One region of the Streptomyces sp. NPDC048288 genome, then DNA from elsewhere that is predicted to be linked to it. Evidence: riboswitches for the same ligand, from Rfam matches in the RefSeq annotation. Region 1 holds a riboswitch; each other region holds the start of a gene.
The links. A riboswitch is a leader RNA that binds a small molecule or an ion and turns the genes downstream of it on or off. The one in region 1 is predicted to bind cyclic di-AMP.

Region 1 (7,537 bases):
CCGTGCCCGGCGCCAACGGCTCGGGGAAACGGGCGACTTCGGCCGCCGTCACGGCACCCGCGAGCCGCGCGACCTCGTCGGCGTCCCCGCGCTCGTCCGGTCGTACCCCGGTCTGCGCGGCCTTGAGGACCGCGACCGAGCGGCCCGCCGCGACCGCCGCGGCGGCGACCGCGGCCGTGGTGACCGTCTTGCCGACCTCCGTGCCCGTCCCCGTGATCACCAGGATCGGCATGCTCATCCCTCCCGCGCCGCGGCGCACACCGCGCGCGCGATCCGTGCCACGTCCGCGTCACCCGTGACGTACGGCGGCATCGTGTAGACCAGGTCGCGGAAGGGCCGCAGCCACACGCCCTCGCGCACCGCCGCGTCCGTCGCGGACTTCATGTCGACCTCGTGGTCGAGCTGGACGACCCCGATGGCGCCGAGGACCCGGACGTCCCGGACGCCGGGCAGGTCCCGCGCGGGCGCGAGTCCGTCGCGCAGGCCGGACTCGATCCGCTTGACCTCGCCGAGCCAGTCCTGGCCGAGCAGCAGCCCGAGCGAGGCGCAGGCCACGGAGGCCGCAAGGGGGTTGCCCATGAACGTCGGCCCGTGGGCCAGCACCGGCACCTCGCCCCGCGAGATGCCCTCGGCCACCCGGGGCGTGCACAGCGTCGCCGCCATCGTCAGATAACCGCCGGTCAGCGCCTTGCCCACGCACATCACGTCCGGGGTGACGGCCGCGTGGTCCGCCGCGAACAGCGCACCCGTGCGCCCGAAGCCGGTCGCGATCTCGTCGAACACCAGCAGCACGTCGTGCGCGTGGCAGGCCTCGCGCAGCACCCGCAGATAGGCGGGGGAGTGGAACCGCATCCCGCCCGCGCCCTGCACCACCGGCTCCACGATCACCGCGGCCAGTTCGTGCGCGTGCCGCTCGATCACGGAGCGCAGGTGGTCCGCGTACGACTCCTCGTACTCCGCCGGCGGCGCGTCCGCGAAGACCTGGCGCGGCAGTACCCCGGACCACAGGTCGTGCATCCCGCCCTCGGGGTCGCACACCGACATCGGCTGCCAGGTGTCGCCGTGGTAGCCGCCGCGCCAGGTCAGCAGGCGCTGCTTCGCGGGGCGGCCGAGGGAGCGCCAGTACTGCAGGCACATCTTCACGGCGACCTCGACCGACACCGAACCGGAGTCGGCGAGGAAGACGTGTTCGAGTCCGTCCGGCGACATGTCGACAAGGAGCTTCGCCAGCCGGACGGCGGGCTCGTGGGTGAGCCCGCCGAACATCACATGACTCATCCGGCCGAGCTGCTCGCGCGCGGCCTCGTTGAGCACCGGGTGGTTGTAGCCGTGGATCGCCGACCACCAGGACGACATGCCGTCGACCAGGTCGCCCGAGCCGTCCGCGAGCCGCAGCCGGACCCCGCTCGCCGACTCCACGACGAGCGGTTCGGCCCGGCCGGGCATCGGACCGTACGGGTGCCAGACGTGCCGGCGGTCCAGGTCCAGCAGCTCGGGGACGCTCAGGTCAGGCATTGGGCGCGAGATCCGTTCCGGCACCCCGGCGGCGGACGGCGACCAGGTCGGTGCGCGGCTCGTTGACCGGAGCCGTACCGCAGACGTCCTCGTGGGAGCCGCAGCCGCCCGATCCGCATCCGGCGTCGGCCTGCCCGGCGTGCGATCCGCAGCCGGCACCCTGGACCTCGGCCCGGTGCTGGGGCAGCGTCACCTCGTCGGCGCCCTCCACGGTGAACCCGGCGTCCGCGATCATCTCCAGGTCGGCCTGCCCGGCCTGGCCCTCGGTGGTCAGGTAGTCGCCGAGGAAGATCGAGTTGGCCAGGTGCAGCGCGAGCGGCTGCATGGTGCGCAGATGGACCTCGCGGCCGCCCGCGATGCGGACCTCCACGTCGGGGCAGACGAACCGCACCATCGCGAGGATGCGCAGGCAGCGCTGCGGGGTGAGGTTCCACTCCTTGGCCAGCGGGGTGCCCTCGACCGGGATCAGGAAGTTGACCGGCACCGAGTCCGGGTCCAGCTCGCGCAGCGAGAAGACCACGTCGACCAGGTCCTCGTCGCTCTCGCCCATACCGGCGATCAGACCGGAGCAGGCGGACAGGCCGGCCGCGTGCGCCTTGTTGACCGTGTCCACCCGATCGGCGTACGTGTGGGTGGTCGTGATGTCCCCGTACGTCCCCTCGGACGTGTTGAGGTTGTGGTTGTAGGCGTCGGCGCCCGCCTCGCGCAGCCGCTCCGCCTGGCCGTCGGAGAGCAGGCCGAGGCAGGCACAGACCTCGACGCCCTCGTTCTGCTCCTTGATGGCCTTGATGGTGCCGGCGACCCGGTCCACGTCCCGGTCGGTCGGACCGCGCCCGGACGCCACCAGGCAGACCCGCTTGGCGCCCCCGGCGAGGCCCGCGGCGGCCGCCTTGGAGGCCTCGTCGGGTTTCAGCCAGGAGTACTTCAGGATCCCGGTCGTGGAGCCGAGGCGCTGCGAGCAGTAGGAGCAGTCCTCCGGGCACAGACCGGACTTGAGGTTGACCAGGTAGTTGAGTTTCACGCGCCGGCCGAACCACTGCCGGCGCACCTTGCCGGCCGCGGCCACCACATCGAGCACGTCGTCGTCGGAGGTCGCCAGAACGGCGAGCGCTTCCTCGCGGGTCGGCAGCTCGCGCCGAAGCCCCTTGTCCACCAGCGTGTTCAGCAGGTCCATGAGAGCCGATCCTGTACTACGAGGCTGCTCCGGGCCAAGGAGAGTTTGCACAACCCTGTCAGTTCGACGTGTGGGTATTGCCACACAGTGGGTGACCGGTCGTCCCGCTAGGGTCTGTCCACTGCCTACAAAATCACCGGAGGGGTCATGGCGTTCGGCTGGATCGACGGACAGGCGGAACAGCGCCGCCGCGCCGGACTCGTCCGGACCCTGCGCCCCCGCCCCGCCGACTCGCCGCTGCTGGACCTGGCGAGCAACGACTACCTGGGTCTCGCCCACCACCCGGAGATCGCCGCGGGCGCCGCCGAGGCGGCCCGGACCTGGGGCGGCGGCTCCACCGGCTCCCGGCTGGTGACCGGCACCACCGAGCTCCACACCGAGCTGGAGCGCGAGCTGGCCGAATTCAGCGGGTTCGAGGCGGCCCTGGTCTTCTCCTCCGGCTACGCAGCCAACCTGGCGGCCGTCACCGCGCTCGGCCCGCACGGCTCCCTGATCGTCTCCGACGCGCTCAACCACGCCTCCCTGATCGACGGCTGCCGGCTGGCCCGGGGCACCACCCAGGTCGTCGGACACGCCGACCCGGACGCCGTGCGCAAGGCGCTCGGCACCCACGAGGGACCCGCGGTGGTCGTCTCCGACACGGTGTTCTCGGTGGACGGGGACGCGGCGCCGCTGGCCGGGCTGGCCGCGGCGTGCCGGGAGCGCGGCGCCGGGCTGCTCGTCGACGACGCGCACGGGCTCGGGGTCCTCGGGGACGGCGGGCGGGGCGCCGCGTACGCGGCCGGGCTCTCCGGCGCCGACGACGTGGTGGTCACGGCGACCCTCTCCAAGTCGCTGGGCAGCCAGGGCGGGGTCGTGTTCGGACCGGCCCGGGTGATCGACCACCTGGTCAACGCGGCCCGCACCTTCATCTTCGACACCGGCCTGGCCCCCGCCGCGGCGGGAGCGGCCCTCGCGGCCCTGCGGCTGCTGCGACGCGAGCCCGGGCGGGCGGCCCGGGCCCGCGAGGTGGCCGCCGACCTGCACGCACGGCTGACCGCCGCGGGCCTGGAAGCGGTACGGCCGGACGCCGCGGTGGTCTCCGTGCGGGCACCGTCCCCGGAGGGGGCCGTGCGTTGGGCGGCCGACTGCCGTACGGCAGGCCTGGCCGTGGGCTGCTTCCGTCCGCCTTCCGTGCCGGACGGCATCTCACGGCTGCGGCTGACCGCCCGCGCGGACCTCTCCGGGGCCGAGATCGAACGCGCTGTACGTGTGATCGGCGAAACACGACCATGAGTCGGCGTGACACGGCCGGGCTGCGCTCGGATGCGGATACGGAGTCGATTACGGATTCAGTTGCGTACTGATCAGTTTTGTTCGCAACCTGATCAGCGGGGAGCGCCGATCAGTCGCTGACCGCGGCCACGAAACCCGCCCAGCTCTCGGGGGAGAAGAGCAGCGCGGGCCCGGCCGGGTTCTTGGAGTCGCGTACGGCGAGCAGTCCGGCCGGTGGGCCGGAGTGCGGCCGTGCCGTCTCCACGCAGTTGTTCGCACCGGTGCTGTAGCTGCTGCGCAGCCACCGCAATCCGTGCAGATCAGCACTTGAAGGTACGTTCCGAGGCAGTGCAGTCATGGTGCCTCCTTACGCGCCGTCCTGTATCCCGGCGATGTAATCCAACGAGTCCTCGGGCGAAAGGGCGTGGATCTGAAGGGTGTTGAAGGCCTCCGCGTAGGCCTGGAGGTCTTCTTTCCGCTCCAGGTAGAGGCTACTCGTCAACTGGTCGAGAACAACCACATCCAGATCAGAAGTGCTCGGAAATGAGAAGATTACGAAAGGCCCGGTGATGCCGATATGCGCGCCGGCCGCGAACGGCAGCACCTGGAGCCGTACCTGGGGCAGCCGGGCCGCCTCCACCAGCCGCGCCAGCTGCCGTGTCATCACCCCCGGGCCGCCGACCTCCCGGCGCAGCACCGCCTCGTCGAGCACCGCGCTGAGCTCCAGCGGCGGATCGTTGCGCAGCACGTCCTGCCTGGCCAGACGTACCTCCACCAGGGCGTCCAGGGCCTCGTCGTCGAGCCCGTCGGCGGCCACCCGGGTCACGGCACGCGCGTACTCGGGGGTCTGCAGCAGCCCCGGGACGACCAGGGTCTCCAGGGTGCGCATCGCCCCGGCCTGCGATTCCAGGCTGATGAAATCCCGGTAGGCGGGCGGCAGCACCCCCCGATAGGCGTGCCACCAGTGGTGCCGCCCGGCCGTGTCCTCGGACCCCGCCAACACCAGCAGCAACTCCCGCAGTTGTCCTTCGACGACTCCGTAGGCGTCGAGGAGTAACCGCACATCGGCCGGTTTCACACCGCTGGCGCCGGTCTCGATCCGGCTCACCTTCGACTGATGCCAGCCCACCAGACGGGCGGCCTCACCGCTCGTGAGACCCGCACCGGTGCGCAGCATGCGCAGTTCGGCGCCCAGTTTCCGGCGGCGTACCGCGGGACCGTTCTGCATGGGCTACTCCTTACTCCTTCCGAGCCGCCCAAATACGGTCTGAGGTCGCAGAGTTCACCGCTTTGAGCGACAGATATATGCATATCTTGGTGGATCGCTCCCCTGACCGGCCCGGTAATGGCAGTCTGACGAAGAAGCACCAGTCCGGGACCGTACTCGAACCTTCCGCACCGTGTCGGACTCCGGTCCCGAGGAAAGGGACGACCTCGCCATGGCAGACCACCTGGAAGCATCCGTCACTCTGCCGAGCGATCCCGCCTCGGTCTCCACGGCCCGCTCCTACGTGCTCGACGTCCTCGCGGAGTGGGGACTGCCACCGGAGACGGAGACCGCGGACACCATCCGCCTCATCGTCTCCGAACTCGCCACCAACGCCGTACAGCACACCTTCGGACAGTCACCCACCTTCACGGTGGACATGATCCTCGACCGCGACGAACACCTGCGCATCGGCGTCACGGACAGTCATCCGCGGTTCCCCAAGAGACTTCCCGCCGCGGTCCAGCAGGACAACGGCCGCGGCATGGTCATCATCCGCTGGCTGACCGCCGAATGCGGCGGCAAACTCCGCGTACGCCCCACCCGCGAAGGCGGCAAGACCGTCTCCATCGAACTCCCCTGGACCGTCCCGGCCGGCACCGTCACCACCGCCGGCCAGCAGGAACCGTAGCCCCGAGTTCCTGCCGGCCGGCCGGTGGGTGCGTCAGCTGACGCGGCCGTACCAGACGCTCTTCGTCCAGATCTTCTGGAGCTTGACCACGTCCCCGGTCTTCGGGGCGTGCCAGATCTTTCCCTTCCCGGCGTAGATGCCGACGTGGTAGACGCTGGAACCCGAGTGGAAGAAGACCAGGTCCCCGGCCTTGCGGTTGCCGGCCGAGATGTGACGGGTCTTGTTGTACTGCTGGGCCGCCGTACGAGGCAGCTTCTTGCCCGCCTTCTTGAACGAGTACAGCGTCAGCCCGGAGCAGTCGAACCGGTTCGGTCCGGTGGCGCCCCACCTGTAGGGCTTGCCCTTCTTGGACGCGGCGACCTGAAGCGCCTTGGTCCCCATCGTGGCGGCCGAGGCGTCGGAGGCGACCCCCGGGATCACGATCGAGCCGCCCACGGCGGCGATCGTCAGCGCCGAGGCCGTACCGGCCCGGACCATGAGCGACGGAACGCGATTGAGCGCGGTCATGCGCAACCCTTCGTCAGCCGCCTGTGAAGGATGACCTGTCGGATTCGGGCTGGCGAAGTTGCCCGGCCGTGTCACCACGGCTTCACCCCAAGGGCTGCTCGGCCCGGTCATGGTGTGACCGTCCCGGCGACCCGTCGTGCTTGGGTCCTCCACTCCTGCCGATGCACTTCTGTCGACGGGTCAATCCGGGCGGCGGCAGGACTCGGCGTCCGCCCGGACCGCCCCGCCGCTGTGGCGGGGGCTTGTCGTCAGACAGGGATCTTCACTCACACGTGTCCGAAAATCCCAATGGAATCGGGGATTTGTGGGGTTACTCACCACCCACCCGTTCGGGTGGACAGTACTGTGTTCGATTCTTCGTCAACTGCCCTGCGTAGCCCCGGACCTGCGGAGAAGCACTCGGCGGGCACTCTCGAACGGGCGTACCGAGCGGCCCTGTCGGTCAGGTAAAACCACGCCACGCTCCGCCGAACGGGGGTAACCCCGTTGGGCCGTTTCAACTCCGGCGCGGACAGGGCGTCGACGTGCCCCGCCCGGCCTCTGCGGCGGTCACCGTACGCAGTCCGGCGGGAGTACGACGCGAGCGGTCCGGCGCTCGCCGTCGAGCACCCGCAACGCCCGTGCCAGCGTGTCCCCGTGCAGCTCCGTCTCGCCCCGCCCGTGCATCAGCGCCAGCGCGTCACGCAGCTCGGACGCGGCGCGCACCAGCGCCTGCGCGGCGCGCAGCCCGCGGTAGGTGTCCTCGTTCTGCGCCGGGTTGATCCGGCCCAGCAGGTCGACCACGTCCAGGTAACGGTCGATCAACTCGCCCTCGGCGCGGGTCAGCGCGGGCAGCGGCGGCAGCTCCGGTGGCAGCATCGCCGGATCACCCCGCGTCCGGCAGGCCGCGCGAGGTCCGGTGGGTGGGCACGACCCGGTCCACCAGCCCGTACGCCAGCGCCTCCCGCGCGTCCAGCACCAGGTCCCGCTCCAGGTCCTGGTGGATCTGCTCGGGGGTGCGCCCGGTGTGCCGGACCAGCATCGTTTCGAGCATCGTGCGGACCCGCTCCAACTCCGCCGCCCGGATGACCAGATCACTCGGCTGGCCCTGTACCGGCTCGGGCAGCGACGGCTGCTGGAGCACGACACGGGCGCCCGGCAGCACGGACCGCTTGCCCGGCGCGCCGGCCGCGAGCAGCACGGCGGCGGA
Region 2 (7,537 bases), on a different contig from region 1:
AGGAGTTCCTGCGCATGGCCGGGCGCAAGCGCGAGGACATGATCGGCCGGTACCTCTTCGACGTGTTCCCGGACAACCCGAACGACAGCACCGCGACCGGCATGCGCAACCTGGAGACCTCACTGCTGCGGGTGCTGGCCACCGGCGAGCGGGACACCATGGCCCTGCAGCGGTACGACGTGGAGCTCCCCGACCGGCCCGGGCACTGGGAGCAGCGCTACTGGAGCCCGGTGAACGTGCCGGTCCTCGGCCCGGACGGGAAGGTCGTGCTGCTGGTGCACCGGGTCGAGGAGGTCACCGAGCTGATCCGGGCGCGCCGGACCGTCGGCGACGGCCGGACCCAGGTCCTGGAGGCCGAGCTGTACCGGCGCGCGGGCGAACTGCAGGAGATCAACGAACGGCTGCGGCAGGCGCACGCCCGGGAGCGCGAGGTGGCGGTCGCCCTGCAGGAGGCGATGCTGCCCGCGCCCCGGCAGCTGGAGCACCACCGGGCGGCGGTGCGCTACCGGCCGGCCACCGGGTCGCTGCACGTGTGCGGCGACTGGTACGACCTGGTCGACCTGGTCAGCGGCGACCGCATCGGCGTCTCGGTCGGCGACGTGGTCGGGCACGGGCTCGAAGCGGCCTGTGTCATGGGGCAGTTGCGCAGTGCGCTCAGCGCGGTCTCCCGGGTGGCCGAAGGCCCGGCGCAGGCGCTCGGCGTGCTGGGGCGGTACGCGCATGTGATCGACGGTGCCGAGTCGGCCACCGCCGTGACGGCGTTCGTCGACTTCGCCCGCCACACGGTCACCTACAGCAGCGCCGGGCATCCGCCGCCCGCCCTGCTGCACCCCGGCGGACGGGTGGAACTCCTCGACCGGGCCACCGATCCCCCGCTCGACGCCCGCCCCGATCCGCGACCGCGCCCGCAGGCCGTCACCGCGTTCGAGGACGGCGCCACCCTTGTCCTCTATACCGACGGACTCATCGAGCGCCGCCGCGAGGACATCGACACCGGGCTCGCCCGGCTCACCCGATCCCTCGCCGCACACCGCGAGTTGGACCCGGAAAATCTCGCCGATGCCGTCCTCTGGGAGCTGCTGCCGCCGGAGGGCGCGACCGACGACACCGCCCTGGTCGTCGTACGACTGTGATCTGCGGATGCGCGAAATGCCGCCCCGCGCAGCCCCATACCGAACAGTACGACGAACATCACAAATACGTATCGGACATTACGCACGTCAACCTTCACACGAGTGACACAAGTTGGCTAAGTTGACGGGTAAGCCGCTCGGCTCCCCCCGGCGAATCCCGTCGGGCCGCGCGGCCTCCGCCGAGTCCGGTGCCCTCGTGGGGCGATCCGGAGCCGGGGACCCAACCGATCACTGGGGTGAATCGGCCAACTGCCCACAAGGGCAAGGGCCGTAGGGCATACCTTCCGGATTCGACGCCCGAACCCGACAGCTAACCCGGTAGGCGGAGTACGGAAGGAGCACGACCCCCATGGCGTCCGAGAGCCGTGACGAGGTTCGACAGCGGATCAACAACCTCTACGACCAGGCCGAGAACGCCACCGGGAACTACAACGCCACCCGTGCGATGAGCGGAGGCTCGCGCTCACGCGGTGTCCCGCTGTTCAAGCGGCCCCGCCGTGACGATCCGGGGCTGGACAACATCGCGCGGGAGTGGTTCGACGGCGCGCGTTCGAGGCTGGGGCCGAGTGTCCCCGCCGCGCTGCCCTCCGACCGCATGCCCGGCCGGCCCGGCCCGCGCCGGCCCGTCAGCTCCATGGCCGCCGACCTGCTCGGCCAGCTGGAGGGCTCCGGTCCGTCCCGGCTGGAGCTGACCGCGGGACCGTCGGGGCAGACCGAGATCGAGGTCGTCCGCGAGCTGCCGGCGCGCCCGAAGCTGGAGCTGACGGCCGGGCCCGCCGCCGCGCTGCCCGCCGGGCCGTCGAGCCCGCCCAAGGCCCTGTCCGCCGCCGCGCCGCAGCGGGCCGCGCCGGGCACCTCCAAGACCAGGAACCAGCTCAAGATCGCCAAGGCCCGTGAGCTGCTGTCCCAGCGCACCGGACAGCGTGCGGTGGCGGCGCTCGAAGCGGCCCCCGCCGCGCGGCAGCAGATCGCGCAGCAGCAGATCTCGTGGGGCGTCTCCGCGCCCCAGGCCCCGGCGCAGCAGCAGTGGGCGGCCCCCGCCATGGGCATCCCGGCCCAGCGCACCGACAGCGGCTCCTTCGGGTCCGGCGCGCCCGCCGGCCCGGGCAGGCTCCCGGCGCCGACCCCGTCGGACACCGGCACCATCCCCGTCGTGTCCCCCTCGGACACCGGCACCTTCCGCATCATGTCCCCCAGCGCCGGCACCCCCCAGCGCAGGAACCCGGCCGGCGCCGGCGCGTCCCGCGGCATGGCCCCCGGCGGTGCGGGCACGCCCCAGCCGATGCCCCCGATGGACGCCGCCGCCTCCCGCGTGATGAGCCCGGGCAGCGCCCCCGCGACCCAGGTCATGCCCCCCGTGGACATGGGCGCCTCGCGCGTCATGAGCCCGGGCGGTGCGGGCGCGCCCCAGGCCATGCCCCCGATGGACGCCGCCGCCTCGCGCGTGATGAGCCCGGGTAGCGCCCCCGCGACGCAGGTCATGCCCACGGTGGACACGGGCGCCTCCCGCGTCATGAGCCCGGGCAGTGCCGGCGCGCCCCAGCAGATGCCCCCGATGGACCTCGGCGCCTCCCGGGTGATGAGCCCGGGCAGTGCCCCCGCGACGCAGGTCATGCCTCCGGTGGACATGGGCGCCGCGCGTGTCATGAGCCCGGGCGGTGCGGGCACGCCCCAGCAGATGCCCCCGATGGACGCCGCCGCCTCCCGCGTCATGAGCCCGGGCAGCGCCCCCGCCACCCAGGCCATGCCTCAGATGGACACCAGCGGCTCCCGGGTCATGACCCCGGGCGGTACGGGTTCCTACCCGGCCGCCGGGCCCATGGACATGGGCGGTGTCCCGACCCCGTCACCGGGGGACAGCGGTTCCTTCCGGATCATGACCCCGGGCGCCACGGGCTCGTTCCCGATGCCGACGTCGCCCGACGCGGGTGCCTACCCGGGCGCGGGCCCGTCGGAGCCGGCCGCCGCGTACGCCGCTGCGGCCCCCGTCGCGCCCATGGCGGCTCCGATGGACGCCGGGACCTACCAGGCCATGGCGCCGAACGCGACCGCCGCCTACGCGAGCGCGCCCCCGGTCGCGGCCGACCTCGGTTACACGGTCGCCGCCGACCTCGGCTACCCGGTCGCCGCCGACCCCGGCTACCCGGCCGCCGCGTACGCCACGGCCGCCCCCGCCGCTGCCATGGCCGCCATGCCTCAGGTCGACCCCGGCACCGGGGCCTACTTCGCGGCACCCGGCGCCGACCTGGGCGGCTACGCCGTCGGTATGGAGCCCCCGGCCGCCGCCTACGCCGCCGCCCCGGCGCCGGTCGTGCCCGCCGCGCCGATGCCCATGGCTGTGCCGGACCCGCCGTGGGCGACGATGGCGTACGCCACGGCGCCGACCGCGCCCGTCGTGCCGATGGCCACCGCCGCCCCGGTCGCCACGGCTCCGCTCCCCACCACCCCGCTGCCGACCGCGCCCCCCGCGGCTGCGGCACCCCCTGCCGCCTCCGGCGCCTTCGCCGCTGCCGTCGGCTTCCCCCAGCAGGCCGTCGCCCCGGCCGAGCCGGGCAAGGCGATGAAGGCGCTGGCGTTCGCGCAGGCGCAGATCGGGCGGCCGTGCGTCTGGGGGGCGACCGGCCCGGAGTCGTACGACTGCTCCAGCCTGACCCAGGCGGCCTGGCGCGCCGCCGGGGTGACGCTGCCGCGCGGCGCGGCGGACCAGGCGTTCGCCGGCACCCCGATGACACTGGCCGCCGTCGAACCGGGCGACCTGGTCTTCTTCTTCGACAACGACAGCCACGTCGGGATCTACGCGGGTGGCGGCATGATGATCCACGCGCCGAGCCCGGGTGCGTCGATCCGTGAGGAGTCGATCTACAACGCCGGGGAGTCGGCGATCCACCGGGTGGTCCGCCCGGCCTGACCCCCTGCCCGCCGAGGCCGGACCCGGGCCACCGAGGTCAGACCCTCCGGCGCCGCGAGCGCCAGCTCTCGTGGTGGTCCAGGAGGGTCTCCTCGACCGGCCGGTAGACCAGGCCCAGTTCGCGCACGCTCCGGCCGTTGTCGACGCGGAAGCGGATGCCGAGGTGCTTGGCGATGTAGTCCTGGGTGAGGCCGAAGAGCGGGCCGAGGACCCGTACCGGACCGTGCGGGAGCGCGGTGCGGGGCAGGCGCGGGTCCCACCGGTGGCGGGTGCGGATGATCCGCGACATCTCGTGGAACGAGGTCATCGTCTCGTTGGCCACGATGTACCGGCCCCCGGCCGCCGGGTTCTCCGCCGCCGCGATGTGCGCGTCGGCCACGTCGCGGACGTCCGCGGTGGTGAAGCTGAAGTCCGGGGCGCCGTAGCAGAAGTAGCCCCTGAACAGCTCGTCCAGCAGGAACAGGCTGCCGGACTCGGAGGCGGGCGTGAGGGAAGGGCCCAGTATCAGGCCGGGGTTGATCGAGACCATGCGCCAGCGGTCCTGGGCCGCCTCGGCGGCCCAGGCGGCGCGTTCGGCGACCGTCTTGGCGTAGTGGTACGGGTTGTTCGCCACCGTGCTGCTGGTGTTGAAGTACTTCTCGGTGAGCAGCTGACCGGCCATCTCGCGGACGTCCGCGTAGTCGCCGAAGATCGCGCCCACGGTGGAGGTGAAGACCAGGGTCTCCACCTCCGGGGTCCGCTCCACGGCGCCGAGCACATTGCGGGTGCCGAGCAACGCCGGGTCCACCAGGTCCCGTTGGCCGTCCTTGATCCGCTCCGGCATCAGGAACGGCGAGGCCACGTGGAAGACGGTCGCGCAGCCGCGGAACGCCTCGTCGAAGGAGCCCTCCTTCAGCAGGTCGGCCTCGAACAGGGCGAGCCGGCCGGGGAAGGCCTCGTGGAGCTCCCACAGGGGCCGGACCTTGGGCGCGTCGGAGGCGCCGCGGACGGTGGCGTGGACCCGGTACCCCCGCTCCAGCAGCCGCCGTACCAGATGGCTGCCGACGAACCCGCTGCCGCCGGTCACCGCGACGGCCGTCTCCCCGCGTGCGTCCACGCCCTCACCCCTCGCCCTTGGGCCACCGCGCCTCGGTGATCCGCAGAGGACAGGTTGGTGCATGCCCGGGGCGGCCGCCAAGCACCTGGAGGGCACCGGTAACGTCCTCGGGGCATAAGCCGGGCCCGGGAGGGGGCATAAGATCGGCTTATGAGGTCATAGACCGGACCCGCGTACTAACTTAGGACTGCCTTAGTTTAGGCTTCCCGTTCGAGATCGATTGTCTTCACTCGGTCGATTGTCACCACTCGAAGGGAACCTGATCATGCCGCGCCCCCTGCGGGTAGCCATCGTCGGTGCCGGCCCGGCCGGGATCTACGCCGCCGACGCCCTGCTCAAGTCCGAGGTGGCCGCCGAGCCCGGCGTGTCCATCGACCTCTTCGAGCGGATGCCCGCCCCGTTCGGCCTGATCCGGTACGGCGTCGCCCCCGACCACCCGCGCATCAAGGGCATCATCACGGCCCTGCACCAGGTGCTCGACAAGCCGCAGATCCGCCTCTTCGGCAACGTGGACTACCCGGCCGACATCAGCCTCGACGACCTGCGCTCGTTCTACGACGCGGTGATCTTCTCGACCGGCGCGACCGCCGACCGCGAGCTGCGGATACCCGGGATCGAGCTGGACGGCTCCTACGGCGCCGCCGACTTCGTCTCCTGGTACGACGGCCACCCGGACGTGCCGCGCACCTGGCCGCTGGAGGCCGAGAAGGTCGCGGTGCTCGGCGTCGGCAACGTGGCCCTGGACGTGGCCCGCGTCCTCGCCAAGACCGCCGACGAGCTGCTGCCGACGGAGATCCCGCCGAACGTCCACGAAGGACTGAAGGCCAACAAGGCGCTCGAAGTGCACGTCTTCGGCCGCCGTGGCCCGGCGCAGGCGAAGTTCTCCCCGATGGAGCTGCGGGAGCTGGACCACTCCCCCAACATCGAGGTCATCGTCGACCCCGAGGACATCGACTACGACAAGGGCTCGATCGAGACCCGGCGCGGCAACAAGCAGGCCGACATGGTCGCCAAGACCCTGGAGAACTGGGCGATCCGCGATGTCGGCGACCGCCCGCACAAGCTCTTCCTGCACTTCTTCGAGTCGCCCACCGAGATCCTCGGCGAGGACGGCAAGGTCACCGGCCTGCGCACCGAGCGCACCGCCCTGGACGGCACCGGCAACGTGAAGGGCACCGGCGAGTTCAAGGACTGGGACGTCACCGCGGTCTACCGCGCGGTCGGCTACCTCTCCGACAAGCTGCCCAAGCTGCCCTGGGACATCGAGTCGGGCACGGTCCCGGACGAGGGCGGCCGGGTCATCGAGGAGTCCGGCAGCCACCTCCGGTCGACGTACGTCACCGGCTGGATCCGCCGCGGCCCGGTCGGCCTGATCGGCCACACCAAGGGCGACGCCAACGAGACGGTGTCCAACCTGCTGGCCGACTACGCGGGCGGCCGCCTGCAGACCCCGGAGGCGCCCGCGCCGGAGGCCGTGGACGCCTTCCTCGCCGAGCGGAACGTCCGCTTCACCACCTGGGAGGGCTGGTACAAGCTGGACGCCGCCGAGAAGGCGCTGGGCGAGCCGCAGGGCCGTGAGCGCGTGAAGCTCGTCGAGCGCGAGGACATGCTGCGCGAGAGCGGCGTGTGACCCGCTGAGACACCGTGAGGGGGCCGACGGATCACCGTCGGCCCCCTCCCACATCCACCGCCGGACGGCCGACTCCCACCCGCCCACCACCACCGCCGACGCCCCCCTCCACACCCTCGCCGGAGCACCGGCGACCGGGGCCCGTCCCTGAGCGGATGGGTGGGCGGACCCCGGTCGCCGCATCATTGTGTGCGGTGGGCCGGAGCGGGGGCACGGGTGAACCGGTGCCGTATGGCGCGCACGGTTCGCACCCCGGGCGCGGGGCGCGCTTCCCGGGCGCGGGCGGCCCCGCTCGGTGGGACACGCTCCCGGGCGGTGATACTGGAGGACGCACCCCCGCTTCCACCAGCAGATTGGCCTATGTCGAACTCCGCCGCCGACCGTGCCGTCCTTCCGCAGTCCGTCTGGCCCGCCCGTGGCCGCCACACGGGCCCGGACTCCGAGGAGGTGATCCGCCGGATCCTGCGCCGCCGCAAGGAGACCGGCGCCCTTGACGACTTCGTCGAACCCGCCGTGCCCGAGGATCCCGCCCGGCGGGTCTTCGAGGCCCGCTGGCGCGTCGACGACGGCGCGGTGACCGTCCGCGCCCGGCTGACCCTCGTATCGCAGGAGGGCCGGCAGGCCGGGCGGGAGTGGCAGCTGATCGCCGAGGCCGACCGGCCCTGGGACGACGCCTGGCCCTCCCCGGCGACGATGTTCTGGCCCGACGGCGACGAGGCCGGGGACGGCGGCGAGGCCGCCTGGGACTACCTCCCCGCCGTCGCGGGCGT
Region 3 (7,537 bases), on a different contig from region 1:
CTGCGCCGCACCTTGTAGCGGCGGTGCTTGGCGTTGGACTCCAGGTAGTCGGCGAGGATCGCGTCCCGTTCCACGTCCACCGCGAGCAGCGTCACGGCTATGGAGATGCCCGCCCGGTCCTTGCCGGCCGCGCAGTGCATCAGCGCCGGGACGCTGTCCTCGGCGACCGCGTGCAGCACGCGCGAGTGCTCCTCGGTGCGGTCCTTGACGATCGTGCGGTACGAGGTGACCATCCGGTTCGCGGCCTTGCCGTCGCCCAGGAGCGCGCGCAGCTGCTCGATGTCGCCCTCGCGGACCATCTTCCAGAAGTCGGCCCCGTGCGCCGGGTCGGTCAGCGGCAGGTTCAGGTTCCGTACGCCGGGCAGCTCGACGTCCGGGCCCTCCAGCTTCTGGTCGGCCGCGTTGCGGAAGTCGAAGATCGTGTGCAGGCCGAGGGAGGCGAGGAACTCCGCGTCCGACTCCGTCGCGTGCGCCAGGTGCCCGCTGCGGAACAGGACGCCCGGCCGCACCCGCCGCCCGTCCACCGTCGGCAGGCCGCCCACGTCACGGAAGTTGCGCACACCGGCCAGCTCGGGCTCGGTCGACGGGACCTGCTGCGTCACGGGGGGCTCCTCCCGGCCGGCCCCGTCGGCGCTGCTCGTCGACGGGCACTGGATCGACCATACGACATCGGTTTCCGCGGGCAATGAGTTGTCCACAGGCGTTGCCTCAGGGGCCGGTAGACCTTGATGATGTTGGTGCTTGAGCGGATCTGTTGGCACCTGTGTGAGGTTTCTCGATGGTGGACATCGCCGAAAACGGTCGTACCTGGCTCCTGTCGGGCCCCGGCAGCAGCTACGCGCTGCATCTGACGGAGGCCGACGAACTGCTCCACCTGCACTGGGGGCCCAGGATCCGGCTCGCCGACGCCGAGGAGCTCAGCACCCGCGCGCTGCCCGAGTACTGGGCCTTCGAGTCCCCCCTGGACGGCCGCGAGGAGTACCCGGTCGAGGGCGGCCCCCGGTTCGTGCGCCCCGCGCTGTCCGTGCGCACCGAGGAGCGCCGGGGCACCGAGTGGGCCTTCGAGGCGTACGAGGTCGAGGAGGACGAGCTCCGGCTGCGCTTCACGGACGACGGGATCGTCATCACCCTGCACTACCGGATGCGCGGCGATGTCGTCGAGCGCTGGGTGACCGTCGGCAACGGGGGGCACGCACCCCTGGAGCTGCTGCGCGCCGACCCCGCCACCTGGACCCTGCCCGACCGCGAGGGCTGGCGGCTCTCCCAGCTGCACGGCCGCTGGGCCGCCGAGTCCCGGCTGGTCAGCGCCCCGCTCACCTACGGCGAGAAGGTCATCGGCAGCCGACGCGGCCACACCGGCCACCAGCACCTGCCCTGGGTCGCCCTCGACACCGACGCCACCGAGGAGCGCGGCGAGGTCTGGGGCTGTGCCCTCGGCTGGTCCGGCTCCTGGCGGATCGCCGTCGCCCAACTCCCCGACGCGCGCGTCCAGATCACCGGCGGCGCCGGCTACGACGACTCGGGCCTGCTGATGCTGGCCGAGGGCGAGTCGTACACCAGCCCGGTCTTCGCCGCCCTGTGGACCGACGGCGGCTTCGGCGGGGCCAGCCGCGCCTGGCACGCCTACCAGCGGGCGTACGTCATCCCGGACGCCGACCGCGACCGGCCGGTGCTGTTCAACTCCTGGGAGGCCACCACCTTCGACATCTCCGAGGAGCAGCAGGCCACCCTCGCCCGGCGGGCCGCCGCGATCGGCGTCGAACTGTTCGTGGTGGACGACGGCTGGTTCGGCGCCCGCACCAGCGACCGCGCGGGCCTCGGCGACTGGACCCCCAACCCGGACCGCTTCCCGAAGGGCCTCAAGCCCCTCGCCGACTATGTGCACGCCCTCGGCATGCAGTTCGGCATCTGGGTCGAGCCCGAGATGGTCAACGCGGACAGCGACCTGTACCGCGCCCACCCCGACTGGGTCCAGTACCAGCAGGGGCGGAAGCGGACGGAGCTGCGCAACCAGCTCGTCCTCAACCTCGCCCGCGAGGACGTCCAGGAGTACCTCTGGCAGCAGCTCGACACCCTGCTGTCCAGCGCCTCGATCGACTACGTCAAGTGGGACTTCAACCGCTGCTTCACCGACGCGGGCTGGCCCGGCGAGCCCTACCCGCAGCGTCTGTGGGTCGACCACGTGCGCGGGCTGTACGCCCTGCTCGACCGGATCCGCGCGGCCCACCCGAACGTCGCCATCGAGTCCTGCTCCGGCGGTGGCGGCCGGATCGACCTCGGCATCATGAGCCGTACCGACGAGGTGTGGACCTCCGACAACACCGACCCGCTGGACCGGCTCGCCATCCAGCACGGCTTCAGCCAGATCCACCCCGCGCGGGTGATGTCCGCCTGGGTCACCGACAGCCCGAACCACCAGCTCAACGGCCGGGTCAGCTCGCTGCGTTTCCGGTTCGTCAGCTCCATGGCCGGTGCGCTCGGCGTCGGCGGCGACCTCTCGCAGTGGACCGAGGAGGAGCTCGCCGAGGCCGGCCGCTGGGTGGAGCTCTACAAGGAGATCCGGCCGCTGGTGCAGCGCGGCGACCAGTTCCGGCTGCGGCCGCCGACCGGCGGGCTCAGCGCCGTGCAGTACACCCTCGGCGACGAGACGGTCGTCCTCGCCTGGCTCCAGGCGCAGAGCTACGGCGAGCCGGCGCCGGCGCTGCGGCTGCGGGGGCTCGACCCGACCGCGTCGTACGAATGCCGCGAAACGGGCGAAGTGCACCGGGGTGCCGTTCTGTTGCACCACGGTCTGCGCACCGGCCTGAAGGGCGACCTGGATGCGACGGTTCTCCGGCTGCGACGCATCTGAGTCTTCTGTCCGAATTGGCGTCTTCGCTCCCCTTCATTCCAACTCGCTCTGGAATAAAGGGGAGTGATGGGCGAGTGCGTGAGGAGCGTCATATTCGTGACCGTCCGTCGCGCGTCATGTTCACGTAATTCTCGGCTTTCGCTGAGGAATTGATAAACGCGGGCCGATGGAATTCACGGAGGGTGACCGTGATGTCCCGTAACGGATCAAGCGAAACTCGGACAGAGGGAACCAGTCGCTTGTCCGGGTGCGTCCTGCTCGCTTACGTTCGCCACGCATCCGGACGGAACGCCGAATCCTGCCGCCGTCCGGAGTCCCCACACACACTCACCCGTGCCCGGCAGGAGCGGGGGACCCACCAGGTATGACCGCCTGTTCCGGTTCCCGGGACGGCTAGGGGTGTAGTCACGCGTTCCCGTGTGGCCGGGCAGCTCCAGCCCGAACCCGACAGCTCACCCCGCAGGCGCCGGAGAGGAAACGCGCCATGCCCGCGAAGGGTAAGCACCGCCGTCCCAAGGCCCAGCGATTCACCCGCTCGATGGCCGTCGCCGGAACCGGCGGCGCCGCGCTGGCGCTGCCGCTCATGGGGGCCGCCGGCGCCCACGCGGCCACCGCGCAGTCCGTTCCCGAAAAGGCCGCGCAGTCGCTGCCGGGCGTCCAGAAGTCGGCAATGAAGAAGACGGCGGCCGTACGGAAGTCCGCCGCCGCGCATTCCGCGCACCGCACCTACACGGTGGTCCCCGGCGATTATCTCTCGAAGATCGCGCGTGACCAGAACGTCAGCGGCGGCTGGCACCGGCTCTACGCCGACAACCGGCAGGCCGTCGGCGACAACCCCTCGCTGATCCACCCGGGTCTCAAGCTCACGCTCGACGGCCGCCGCGCCACGACGACGGACGACACCACGGACTCCGGCTACCGGTCCGAGGCGCGGGCCTCCGACTCCTCGTCGCCCGCGCCGTCTTCTTCATCCCCTTCGTCCTCTTCGTCGTCCTCCGCGGACGCCTCCGCGGCGAACGCCTCCGGCTTCAGCCTCCCGGTCGTCGGTGCCACCGTCGGCACCGGCTACCACGTGGCCGGCGGCATGTGGTCCAGCGGTTACCACACGGGCGTCGACTTCGTCGTCCCGACCGGTACCCCGGTCAAGGCCGTCGGCGCCGGCACGGTCGTCACGGCCGGCTGGGGCGGCTCCTACGGCAACCAGGTCGTCATCCGGCTCGCCGACGGCTACTACGCGCAGTACGGCCACCTCTCCGCCCTCTCCGTCTCGGTCGGCCAGACCGTGACCGCGGGCCAGCAGGTCGGCCTCTCCGGCGCGACCGGCAACGTGACCGGCCCGCACCTGCACTTCGAGATCCGCACCACCCCCGACTACGGCTCGGACGTGGACCCGGTCGCCTACCTCCGCTCCAAGGGTCTCGCCGTCGGCTGATCCGACGCCCCGCCGCCCTGCCGCACACTCCGAAGGCCGGACCCCCGATCCCCGGGTCCGGCCTTCGGCACGTTGCGTTCTCGTGGCGGGAGTGTTCAGGGCATCGACAACGAAGGCGGTGCGGCGGCAGAGTGATCCCGTTGCATGCAAGCGCTTTCCATGTCCGCCTCCTGCGCTGTCATGTCACTGTCACTGTCGCCCCGCCGGAAGGAATCCCGCGCATGACGACCACCCGCCGCGCCTTCGGAGCCCTGGCCGCCGGAACCGTCGGAGCCGCCCTCGCGGCCCTCGCTCCCGCCGCGCCCGCGAGCGCCGCGCCCCGGCACCGCCGGCTGCTCGCCCACGACGACTTCCGCCACGGCCTCGGCCAGTGGTTCGTCGAACTGGAACAGGGCGGTTCGGTTACCGCGTCGCACGGGATCCTGGAGGTCGACGTGCCCGCCGGCGCGACCGTCTGGTTCCGGCGCCGGTTCGAAGGGCCGTACGTCCTGGAGTACACCGCGATCCCGGTCTCGGCGGGCGGTCCCGACGACCGGGTGTCGGACCTCAACAACTTCTGGAACGCCACCGACGTCCGCTCCCCGGACGACCTGTTCGCCACCCCGCGCGGCGGCGCCCTCGCCGAGTACGACTACCTCACGACCTACTACGCAGGCTTCGGCGCCAACTACAACACCACCACCCGGCTGCGCCGTTACGTCGGCGAACCCGGCGTCCGGCCGCTGATCTACGACTACACCGAGCCGCTGCTCGTAGCGAACGAACCGAACCGCGTCCGGATCGTCTCCGACGGCTCGACCGTGCAGTGGTGGAACAACGGCCGGCCGGTGTTCGACTACACCGACCCGGAGCCTTACACGGGTGGGCACTTCGCGTTTCGGACCACATGGAGCCACTTCCGTATCAGTGACTTCCGGGTCTGGCGATCAACCCGTCAACGTCCCTGATGGGGGCCTTATTCCAGGCTTGGCGAAGTATTTAAGAGTGTCTTATCTCACCGATCGTCAACCCCTTATTACGGTCGCGTAGGTCACACCTCAAGGGGAATCATGGTCCGATGTGGCAGACGATTCGAAGAGTGACATTGCATCAGTGATCGGGTCGTACGTGGCGGTGGGGGACAGCTTCACCGAGGGCGTGGGCGACCCCGGCCCCGACGGGGCGTTCGTCGGCTGGGCCGACCGGTTCGCGGTACTGCTGTCGGACCGGCAGCCCGAAGGCGACTTCGATTACACCAACCTCGCCGTGCGCGGCAAACTGCTCGACCAGATCGTGGCGGACCAGGTGCCGCAGGCCCTGGAACTCGCCCCGGACCTGGTCTCCTTCTGCGCGGGCGGCAACGACATCATCCGTCCCGGCACCGACCCCGACGAGGTGGCCGAGCGGTTCGAGCGGGCCGTGGCCCAACTGACCGAGGCCATCGGCACGGTGCTCGTGACCACCGGATTCGACACCCGGGGCGTGCCCGTCCTCAAGCATCTGCGCGGCAAGATCGCCACGTACAACGGACATGTCCGGGCCATCGCCGACCGGTACGGCTGCCCGGTCCTCGACCTGTGGTCCCTCAAGACCGTGCAGGACCGGCGGGCCTGGGACGGCGACCGGCTGCACCTGTCCCCCGAAGGCCACACGCGGGTGGCGCTCCGCGCCGGCCAGGTGCTCGGCGTCGAGGTGCCGGCCGACCCGGACCAGCCGTGGCCTCCGCTGCCGCCCCGCGGCACCCTGGAGGTCCGCCGGGACGACGTGCACTGGGCCCGCGAGTACCTGGTCCCGTGGATCGGGCGACGGCTGCGCGGCGAGTCGTCGGGCGACCATGTGACGGCCAAGGGGGCGCTCTCCCCGGACGACATCAAGATGCGGATCGCCTCCGTGGCTTGAGGAGGCGGCGCCGGCGGGTAAGGGGTGGTCTCCTTGCGGGCCGCCCCTTACTCGTGCCCGGGCCGCCCCTTACTCGTGCTCGGGCAGTGCCAGTTCGCGCGCCAGCGCCTCGTCGACCCACTGCTGCGCCCGGGCCCGCGGTACGCCGCCCGGATACGACGTCAGCTGGACGGCGAGCCCGTCGAGCAGGGCGGTCAGACGCAGCGCCGTGGCCGAAGGGTCCGGGCACCGGAACTCGCCCGCGGCCACCCCCTCGGCGATGACCTCGGTGAGCGCCGCCTTCCACTGCTGGTCCAGGCCCTTGCCGACGTCCCGCAGCGCGGGTTCGCGCAAGGCCACCGCCCAGCCCTCGATCCACAGCCGCCAGCCCTTGGCCTGCCCGGTCGGCGCGTACCAGCGCACCGCGGCCCGCAGCCGGCGCAGCGCCGACGTACGGCGGCCCAGCAGCTTGCGCAGATGCGCCAGATCGTCCTCGGCGGCATAGGCGAAGGCGGCGGCGACCAGCTTCTCCTTCGTCGAGAAGTGATACAGCACCAGCGCGTTGCTCACCCCGAGGGCCGAGGCCACATCGGCGATCCGCACCGCCGCCACGCCCCGCGCCTCGATCTGCTCGATGGCCGCCCGCAGCAGTTCCTCCCGCCGCTCGGCCACGCTCAACCGCACTCTCGCCACGCGGTCACCCTAATCGGTCGTCCCGCCGCCCGCGTCGCCGTCCCAGGCCAGCGGCAGCCGCATGAGCGTGAGGTCCAGCCAGCGGCCGAACTTGGTGCCCACCTCCCGGACCGTACCGACGTGCTCGAAGCCGAACCGGTCGTGCAGCCGGATCGACGCGGCGTTCCCGGCCTCGATCCCGGCGATCATCACATGGTGGCCGGCCTCGCGCGCCGAGGCGATCAGCGGGCCGAGGAGCGCGGAGCCGATGCCGAGCCCGTGACTGCCCTCGCGGACGTAGACGGAGTTCTCCACCGTGTGCCGGTAGCCGTCCAGCGCGCGCCAGGGGCCGTAGGCCGCGAACCCCGCCACCTCGCCCGGCGCGTCGGCGACCTCGGCCACGAGCGCCGAGCCGCGCTCCAGGTGCTCGGCGAACCACACCGCGCCCTCGGCGGGGGACTGCGGGGTCTCCGTCCACAGGGCCGTGGAGTGCTCGATCGCGTGATTGCGGATCGCGCGGACGGCCTCCTGGTCCCCGGGACGGGCCGGGCGGACGGTCACCGCGTTTCTCTCGTATATTGGATTCATGTCCAACATAGTAGAACCATCGGCGGAGCCCCTGGTACGGCAGATCGCCGCCCGGGTCCGCACCGAGCGGGAGCGCCGCCGCTGGACCCTGGCGCAGCTCGCGGACGCCTCCGGTGTCTCCCCGGCGATGATCAGCC
Region 4 (7,537 bases), on a different contig from region 1:
CCCGGGGCGGTCGTGCACTGCGCGACGGACTGGGAGCCGTACGCCGAGCAGATGCTCGACGTGCTCACCGCGCACCCGGAGTTCGAGAACACACAGGCCGAGGGCGGTTTCGCGCCACGTCCCGGGCACCGGCCGCTGACCCGTTTCGAGGGTCAGGGACTGGACAAGGGACATGTGGTGAACGATCTGCTCTTCCGTCGCGTACAGCATCGGGTGCGGCAGAGCGAGCAGCACCGACTGGAGTCACCTCGTTAGGGTCGATGCCGTGGCCAGCTACCCGCCGCCGTACCCGTCGTATCCGACGTATCCGCCACGTCCGCCGTATCCGCCGGACCCCGCCGGGGACGGTCTGCGCCATCCCCGCTGGTGGCAGCGGCGCTGGGTGCGGTACGGGGCGCTGAGCACGCTGCTCGCCCTCTCCGGGCTGGTCATCCTGGCGCTGGTGCGGGAGCAGACGGGCACGGAGGGTTTCCTCGTCGGGCTGGGGCTCGCCGTACTGCCCGTGCCGCTGCTCATAGCCGCGTTCCGGTGGCTCGACCGGGTCCAGCCGGGGCCCTGGCGGAACGTGCTGTTCGCGTTCGCCTGGGGGGCCTGCGCGGCCGCGCTCATAGCCATCGTCGCCAACAGCTTCGCCACCCGCTGGATAGCGACGGCCACCGCGGATCCGAGCAGCGCGGACACGCTCGGGGCGACGGTGATAGCGCCGATCGTCGAGGAGTCGGCCAAGGCCGCCGCCGTGCTGCTGGTCTTCCTGTTCCGCAGACGGGACTTCACCGGGATCGTCGACGGGGTGGTGATCGCCGGGGTCACCGCCACCGGGTTCGCGTTCACCGAGAACATCCTCTACCTCGGTACGGCCTTCGGGACCGACCAGCTGACCGGTGGCACCGGGATCGCCTCCGTCACCGCCGCGACCTTCTTCGTGCGCATCGTCATGTCGCCCTTCGCGCACCCCCTGTTCACCGTCTTCACCGGCATCGGCTTCGGCCTCGCCGCGCTCTCCACGGACCGGCAGCGGACGCGGCGCACCCTGGTGCCGGTCGCCGGGCTGCTGTGCGCGATGAGCATGCACGCGTTCTGGAACGGGTCCTCGACGTTCGGGCAGTTCGGGTTCTTCGCCGTGTACGGCATGTTCATGGTGCCGATGTTCGGGCTGCTGACCTGGCTGGCCGTCTGGACCCGGCAGCGGGAGCTGCGGACCGTGCGCGAGGAGCTGCCGGCGTATGTGTACGCGGGGTGGCTGGGGGCGGCCGAGCCGTTCGTCCTCGGGTCGATGCGGGCGCGTCAGATGGCCCGGGAGTACGCCGCCTACCACTTCGGCAAGCCGACGGGGCGGGCGGTCGCCGAGTACGAGGCGTACGCGACGACCCTGGCGCTGCTGCGGCGCCGGGGGCAACGGGGGCGGGCCGGGGCCGACTTCGTGGTCCGCGAGCGGGAGCTGCTGGCCGAGCTGTGGAACCGGCGGGAGCTGGTCCGCCCGGCCCTGGAGTACGCGGCCCGGACGGCGGCGCCGAGCGGATGGCCGGGGTACGCCGGCTATCCGGCGCCGGCCTACGGGGGCCCGGGGTGGTACGGGACGGCGGTGCCGTACCCCTCGTACAACCCTTACCAGACGTAGTACGGCCGGTACGGCCGGTGGGCACCGCAAGAATCCACCGCCACGGTGCCCGTGAGGCTGCCGTCAGGCCGAGGCCGCCGTCAGCCTGGTGACCTCCTCGTCCGTGAGGTGCAGGTCCGCCACGCCCAGCAGGGCCGGGAGCTGGTCCAGGGTGCGGGCCGAGGCGATCGGGGCCGCGACGGTGGGCTGGGCCGCCAGCCAGGCGAGGGCGACGGTGGGGACGGGGGCCGAGTGGGTCTCGGCGATCTCGTCCAGGGCGGCGAGGACCCGCCGGCCGCGCTCGGACTCCAGGTACTGGGCGGCGCGGCCCGCGCGGGCGCTGTCGACCGTCGTGCCGGGACGGTACTTGCCGGTGAGGAAACCGGCGGCCAGGGAGAAGTACGGGACCGCGGCGAGGCCGGTGCGGGAGGCCAGGTCCTGGAGGGGGCCCTCGTAGGTGTCGCGGGAGACCAGGTTGTAGTGGGGCTGGAGGGCGACGTACCGGGCGAGGCCCTCGCGGTCGGAGAGGTCCAGGGACTCCTGGAGGCGCTCCGGCGTGATGTTGGACGCGGCGATGTGCCGGACCTTGCCCGCCCGCACCAGCTCGTCGAGCGCGCCGATGATCTCCTCGACCGGGATCTCCGGCTTGTCGAAGTGCGTGTAGTAGAGGTCGATGTGGTCGGTGCCGAGGCGGCGCAGGGAGGCGTCGGCGGCGGCCTTGATGTTGGCGGCGGACAGGCCGGGGTACTCGGGGTGCTGGCTGACCTTCGTCGCGATGACGATGTCGTCGCGGTTGCCGCGCGCCGTGACCCACTTGCCGATGATCGTCTCGGACTCGCCGCCCTGGTTGCCCTCGATCCAGGCCGTGTAGGAGTCGGCGGTGTCCACGAAGTTGCCGCCGGCGGCCGCGTAGGCGTCCAGGACGGCGAAGGAGGCGGCCTCGTCGGCGGTCCAGCCGAAGACGTTGCCACCGAGGGCGAGCGGGAAGACCTCGAGGTCGGAGGAGCCGAGTTCGCGAAGAGCAGTCATGCTCTGTATCAACGCGGGCCGCCCCGGCAGGCCATCCCGGCGCAGTACGAAGGTTTCGTAAACAGGCGCACGGGCGTCCCGCAGGGAACATCGCACGGGCGCCCCGCCGGGAACATCGGACGGCTGTCCGGCCGGAAACACCGCACGGATGTCCGGCCGGAGACACCGGACCGGCGGCCCGGACGCCGGGGGGTTGTCGTCGGGGCCGCCGGGGATCCCGGGGTTCGTGGTTCGTGGTTTGTGGTTCGTCGGGGGGGGGTGACCCGTTACGGGTTGAGGCCCTTGCCGCGCAGCCAGGTCATGGGGTCGATGCCGGTGGCCTGGCCGCCGGGGTGGACCTCCAGGTGGAGGTGCGGGCCGGTGACGTTGCCGGTGGCGCCCACGCGGCCGATGACATCGCCGGTGGCGACCTTCTGGCCGACGGAGACGCTGATCGACGACTGGTGGCAGAACCACAGCTCGGTGCCGTCGTCCAGGGTCAGGATCGTGCGGTAGCCGTAGGAGCCGGCCCAGCCCGCCTCGGTGACCGTGCCGCCGTGGACGGCCTTGATGAGCGTGCCGGTGGGCGCGGCGAAGTCGAGCCCGGTGTGGTAGCCGGAGGACCACATGGAGCCGGCCTGGCCGAAGGTGCCGGTGATCGTGTACGAGACGACCGGCAGCGTGTACTGCTTGGCCAGCGCGGCGAGGCGCTCCTTCTCGGCCTTCGCCTTGGCGTCGGCCTCGGCCTGCTCCTTGGCGTCGGCGGCCTTGGCGGCCGCCGCCTTCACCGCCTTGGCCTCGGCGTCGTAGACCGCCTTGTCGGCGGCGGCCACGGCCTTGGCGCTGGCCTTGGTGTCGAGCTGGTTCTGCTGCTGCTCGGCCTGGGCGATGATCCGGCTGCGCAGCGCCTCGCCGGCGTCGGACGAGGAGGAGTCCGCGTCGGTGGCGGTCGTCGCGGTGGTGACGCTGCTGAGCGCGGTCTGGGTGGCCTGGTGGCCGCCGCCCTCGCCTAGCAGGGAGTCGACGGACGACGGCAGGTCGGGCAGCGAGATGGAGACCGGCGGCTTGCCGGTGTTGGCGCTGGCCATGCCGCCCGCGCCGACGGCGGCGATGACGCCGACGCCGAGCACCGTGGAGCTGCGGGCGAGTCCGCCGCCCTTCTGCTTGGCGACGCGGTGCCGGCCGCGTGTCTGGGCGAGGGAATCCTCGGTGGGGTTCCACTCCTCCCAGGGGCCCTCGTCGGTGCGGTAGCTGCCGTAGCCGAAGGTGTCGGGTTGACGCTGGCTGGGCACGAACGGGGCTGTCGGAGCAGGCCGGTTGGACGCCACGCGGGCGCACTCCTTTCCTTCCGTCGCCTACCGGGTTAGCTGACGGGTTCGGAGCGGGAAGGTCTCCTACGCGCGTATACCGGCCGATTCCTACCGGCGGCAGCCGTGCGATTCACCCCAAGGTGGTGGTTCCCCGGTTCCCTTGCGGGATTCGGCGCGTGCGCGCGGAGCCGTCGCGGGTGACGGCTGGGACGACCGCGCTGCGTTATCGAACGTTAATAGACCCGGCTGTCAGATTCCAAGCTGTTCTCCTTGATCATTAAGCTTTCAAAGCATGGACTTACCAGCCACGACAGGTCAAAAACGGTCGAGTTGACCAGGCCTCCTGCTCAACACAGGAGTCACACACGTTTTGATGGTGACTCAGACGTTATGCGCAGGGCGGTCGTCCGGCCACCCTGTGTCACCTGCGACGGGCCCGGACATGACTCAGGGCCGGAATCCTTGTTCTTGGATTCCGGCCCTGAGTCATCAGTAGCGGGGACAGGATTTGAACCTGCGACCTCTGGGTTATGAGCCCAGCGAGCTACCGAGCTGCTCCACCCCGCGTCGGTGAAACCAGCATACGCCATCAGAAGCACGGGAGTCACACGGGTTAAAACCGGTGGGGTCCGCGGGGCCTCGGCTCCACACCTCCGCTCAGCCCGGCAGATGCCCGTTCGGTGCCTTCGCCGCGCTCTCGTACTCCGGCAGTACCAGCACCCGCACCCCCGCCTCCCGCAGCATCCCCGTCCCGTCGGCCGCGGTCACGAACGTGTCCGGCTCGCGCCACGCGGTCAGCACCCGCCGCACCCCGGCCCGGAGGATCAGCTCGGCGCAGGGGTGCGGGCGGGAGGCGCGGTGGGTGCAGGGTTCGAGGCTGGTGTAGACGGTGGCCGTGGGCAGGCGGGGGTCGGCCGGGGGGATCTTGGCCAGGGCCGCCTCCTCGGCGTGCACCACCGGGTCGCCGGCCTCCCGGGAGTGGCCGCGGGCCAGTTCCGTGCCGTCGGCCGCGACGACCACCGCGCCGACGCTGAACGCGGTCCGGGACGGCGGGCACTCGGCCGCCAGCTCGCAGGCGAGCCGCAGCCACGCCCGGTCCGCGGCGGACACCGACGCGTCCGCGCCGGGGGCGGTGGGCTCGTAGCGCATGAGGACGACGTCCTCGATCCGGCGGGTCTCGACCAGCCGCAGCCGCCCGCCCTGGTAGCCGCCCGGGCCGAACAGCCGGGGTGCCTTCGGGTCGCCGACGAGGAGCGGGGCGAGGACCAGCTGGAGTTCGTCGGCCAGGCCCTGCTGGAGGAGCTGGGTGTGGACGGTGCCGCCGCCCTCGACCATGAGGCGCCGTACGCCTCGTACGTCGTGCAGGTGCTCCAGGAGCGAGGGCCAGTCGAGGTCGGCGCCGAGGGGGACCACGTCGGCGGCGATGCCGAGGGCGCGGGCCCGCCGCGCGCCCTCGTCCGTCGTGTACACGGTCTTCTCGCCGCCGGTGTGCCAGAACCGCGCGTCCGGGTCGAGGTCGCCGGTCGCGGTGACCGTGACCTTGAGGGGGTACTCGGGCCGGCCGGCGGCGGTCCGGGCCGCGCGCCGCTCCGGGGAGTTGACCAGGAGCCGCGGGTTGTCCGCGCGGATGGTGCCGGCGCCGATCAGGATGGCGTCGACGGAGGCCCGCACCTCGTCGACGCGGTCGAAGTCGGCCGGGGAGGAGAGCAGCAGTCGGTCGGGGCCGGTGTCGTCGAGGTAGCCGTCGAGGGAGACGGCGGCGGACAGCAGGACGTGGGGGTACGGCATCGGACGCGCTCACTCTCGGCGGCGGGCTGTGAACTGGACGCTTGGTTAAAGTTTGAAACAAACCTACACTGGGTGTATGACGACTCGCTGGCTCACCTCGAAGGAGCAGCGCGCCTGGCGCGCGTACATCGCGGCGACGCACCTCCTGGAGGACGCGATCGACCGGCAGCTCCAGCAGGACGCCGGCATGCCGCATCTGTACTACTCGATCCTGGCCAACCTCTCCGAGGCGCCGGAGCGCAAACTGCGCATGACCGACCTCGCCGAGAAGTCGAAGATCACCCGGAGCCGGCTGACGTACGCCGTGACCCGGCTGGAGAAGGACGGGCTGATCCGGCGCGAGGACTGCCAGTGGGACAAGCGGAGCAGCTTCGCCCTGCTGACCGACGCGGGCATGGCGGTCCTGGAGCGCACGGCGCCGGGGCATGTGGAGACGGTGCGGGCGGCGGTCTTCGACCATCTCTCCGAGGAGCAGGTGGACCAGCTGGAGGAGATCAGCTCGGTGATCGTACGGGCGCTGGAGGGGGCCGAGACCCCGCGGCCGACGTCCGACGAGGTGCCCTGGCGGCGGCGGTCGTCACCCTGTTCCGGTTCGTGAACCCGGAATTCGCGAAACCGTACGGAAATCTGTTGCTTCAAATTTAAAGCATGAGGTAGGGTTCCAGCCGTGGATCTGCTTCAAATCTGAAGCAGGAGCCCGCGACGTCCCGTACCGGGACAGCCGTCCTGCACCCGGACACTGGAGAACCCGATGACCGACCACCCCGCCGCCACCCAGCGCGCCCGCGTCCGGGTCCCGCTGCGCTTCAACGACGGCTACGGCGTCGACGCCGAACTCGTCACCTTCCATGGCCTGACCGACGGCCAGGAGCATGTCGCCGTCGTCCTCGGCGACCCCGCCCCCGGCGCCCTCCCGCTGGTCCGCCTGCACTCCGAGTGCCTGACCGGCGATGTCTTCGGCTCCGCCCGCTGCGACTGCGGACCCCAGCTGCGCGAGGCCGTCGAGCGCATCGCCGAGCGCGGCGGCGTCCTGCTCTACCTGCGCCAGGAGGGCCGGGGCATCGGCCTCTACAACAAGCTCGACGCCTACGCCCTCCAGGACCAGGGCCTGGACACCTACGAGGCGAACGCCGCCCTCGGCCTGCCCGAGGACGCCCGCGACTACACCGCCGCCGCCCAGATGCTGTCGGCCCTCGGCATCGACGAGCTCGACCTGCTCTCCAACAACCCGGACAAGGCGGAGCAGTTGCGCGGCCTCGGGATCACCGTCCGCGACCGCGTCCCGACCGGTGTCTTCAGCACCGCCCACAACGTCCGCTACCTGCGCGCGAAGGTCCTGCACACCCAGCACACGCTCCCGCTGGGCGAGTTGACGGAGCTCAACGCGGGCTGAGCCCGGCCACGGCCCGGCACGGTCCGGCCGGATGTGCTAGCAACGAAGGCACACGCACCCCCCGGTGAAGGAGCCTTGGTGGACGACCAGCTGGCACGCGTTCTCGACGACCTCCACCGCGAGGGACGGTCCCACGACGGCCCGCTGGCCGACCGGCTGCGGCGCCTGCGCAACATGACCCCGGACGCCGCCCGGCTGATCGCGACCCTGATCCGCGCCCGGCGCGCCGCGTCCGTCCTGGAGATCGGCACCTCCAACGGCTACTCGGCGATCTGGTGCGCCGACGCGGTCCGCGACACCGGCGGCCGGCTGACCACCGTGGAGATCGACGGGGCCCGGGTCACCGCGGCGCTGGCCAACCTGGAGCGCGCCGGCGTCCGGGACCACGTGGACGTCGTCCACGGCGACGGCGTCGAGGTCCTCGCCGACACCCCCGACGCC

Region 2: another riboswitch for cyclic di-AMP. It lies ahead of ACGFZS_RS17950 (NlpC/P60 family protein); the one in region 1 lies ahead of ACGFZS_RS36750 (C40 family peptidase).
Region 3: another riboswitch for cyclic di-AMP. It lies ahead of ACGFZS_RS26415 (peptidoglycan DD-metalloendopeptidase family protein); the one in region 1 lies ahead of ACGFZS_RS36750 (C40 family peptidase).
Region 4: another riboswitch for cyclic di-AMP. It lies ahead of ACGFZS_RS11225 (M23 family metallopeptidase); the one in region 1 lies ahead of ACGFZS_RS36750 (C40 family peptidase).

What each region holds. Positions count from the first base shown of each region.
Region 1 covers NZ_JBICZD010000012.1:111,623-119,159, reverse strand. The annotation lists gene bioD (dethiobiotin synthase) at 1-232, opposite strand, end outside; gene ACGFZS_RS36780 (adenosylmethionine--8-amino-7-oxononanoate transaminase) at 235-1,515, opposite strand; gene bioB (biotin synthase BioB) at 1,508-2,689, opposite strand; gene ACGFZS_RS36770 (8-amino-7-oxononanoate synthase) at 2,837-3,964, shown strand; gene ACGFZS_RS36765 (DUF397 domain-containing protein) at 4,074-4,301, opposite strand; gene ACGFZS_RS36760 (helix-turn-helix transcriptional regulator) at 4,311-5,171, opposite strand; gene ACGFZS_RS36755 (ATP-binding protein) at 5,383-5,841, shown strand; gene ACGFZS_RS36750 (C40 family peptidase) at 5,875-6,348, opposite strand; cyclic di-AMP (ydaO/yuaA leader) riboswitch at 6,352-6,536, opposite strand; gene ACGFZS_RS36745 (hypothetical protein) at 6,898-7,206, opposite strand; gene ACGFZS_RS36740 (ATP-dependent Clp protease proteolytic subunit) at 7,214-7,537, opposite strand, start outside.
Region 2 covers NZ_JBICZD010000004.1:557,929-565,465, reverse strand. The annotation lists gene ACGFZS_RS17955 (PP2C family protein-serine/threonine phosphatase) at 1-1,133, shown strand, start outside; cyclic di-AMP (ydaO/yuaA leader) riboswitch at 1,301-1,474, shown strand; gene ACGFZS_RS17950 (NlpC/P60 family protein) at 1,483-4,041, shown strand; gene ACGFZS_RS17945 (NAD-dependent epimerase/dehydratase family protein) at 4,079-5,137, opposite strand; gene ACGFZS_RS17940 (FAD-dependent oxidoreductase) at 5,403-6,767, shown strand; gene ACGFZS_RS17935 (hypothetical protein) at 7,128-7,537, shown strand, end outside.
Region 3 covers NZ_JBICZD010000007.1:341,071-348,607, forward strand. The annotation lists gene ACGFZS_RS26405 (tyrosine-protein phosphatase) at 1-602, opposite strand, end outside; gene ACGFZS_RS26410 (alpha-galactosidase) at 779-2,851, shown strand; cyclic di-AMP (ydaO/yuaA leader) riboswitch at 3,170-3,330, shown strand; gene ACGFZS_RS26415 (peptidoglycan DD-metalloendopeptidase family protein) at 3,336-4,283, shown strand; gene ACGFZS_RS26420 (DUF6250 domain-containing protein) at 4,505-5,230, shown strand; gene ACGFZS_RS26425 (SGNH/GDSL hydrolase family protein) at 5,376-6,161, shown strand; gene ACGFZS_RS26430 (TetR/AcrR family transcriptional regulator) at 6,231-6,833, opposite strand; gene ACGFZS_RS26435 (GNAT family N-acetyltransferase) at 6,843-7,400, opposite strand; gene ACGFZS_RS26440 (helix-turn-helix domain-containing protein) at 7,399-7,537, shown strand, end outside.
Region 4 covers NZ_JBICZD010000002.1:1,054,444-1,061,980, reverse strand. The annotation lists gene trmB (tRNA (guanosine(46)-N7)-methyltransferase TrmB) at 1-255, shown strand, start outside; gene ACGFZS_RS11235 (PrsW family intramembrane metalloprotease) at 266-1,618, shown strand; gene ACGFZS_RS11230 (aldo/keto reductase) at 1,682-2,626, opposite strand; gene ACGFZS_RS11225 (M23 family metallopeptidase) at 2,893-3,933, opposite strand; cyclic di-AMP (ydaO/yuaA leader) riboswitch at 3,941-4,100, opposite strand; tRNA gene ACGFZS_RS11220 (tRNA-Met) at 4,409-4,482, opposite strand; gene ACGFZS_RS11215 (dihydrofolate reductase family protein) at 4,573-5,703, opposite strand; gene ACGFZS_RS11210 (MarR family transcriptional regulator) at 5,780-6,301, shown strand; gene ribA (GTP cyclohydrolase II) at 6,455-7,096, shown strand; gene ACGFZS_RS11200 (O-methyltransferase) at 7,175-7,537, shown strand, end outside.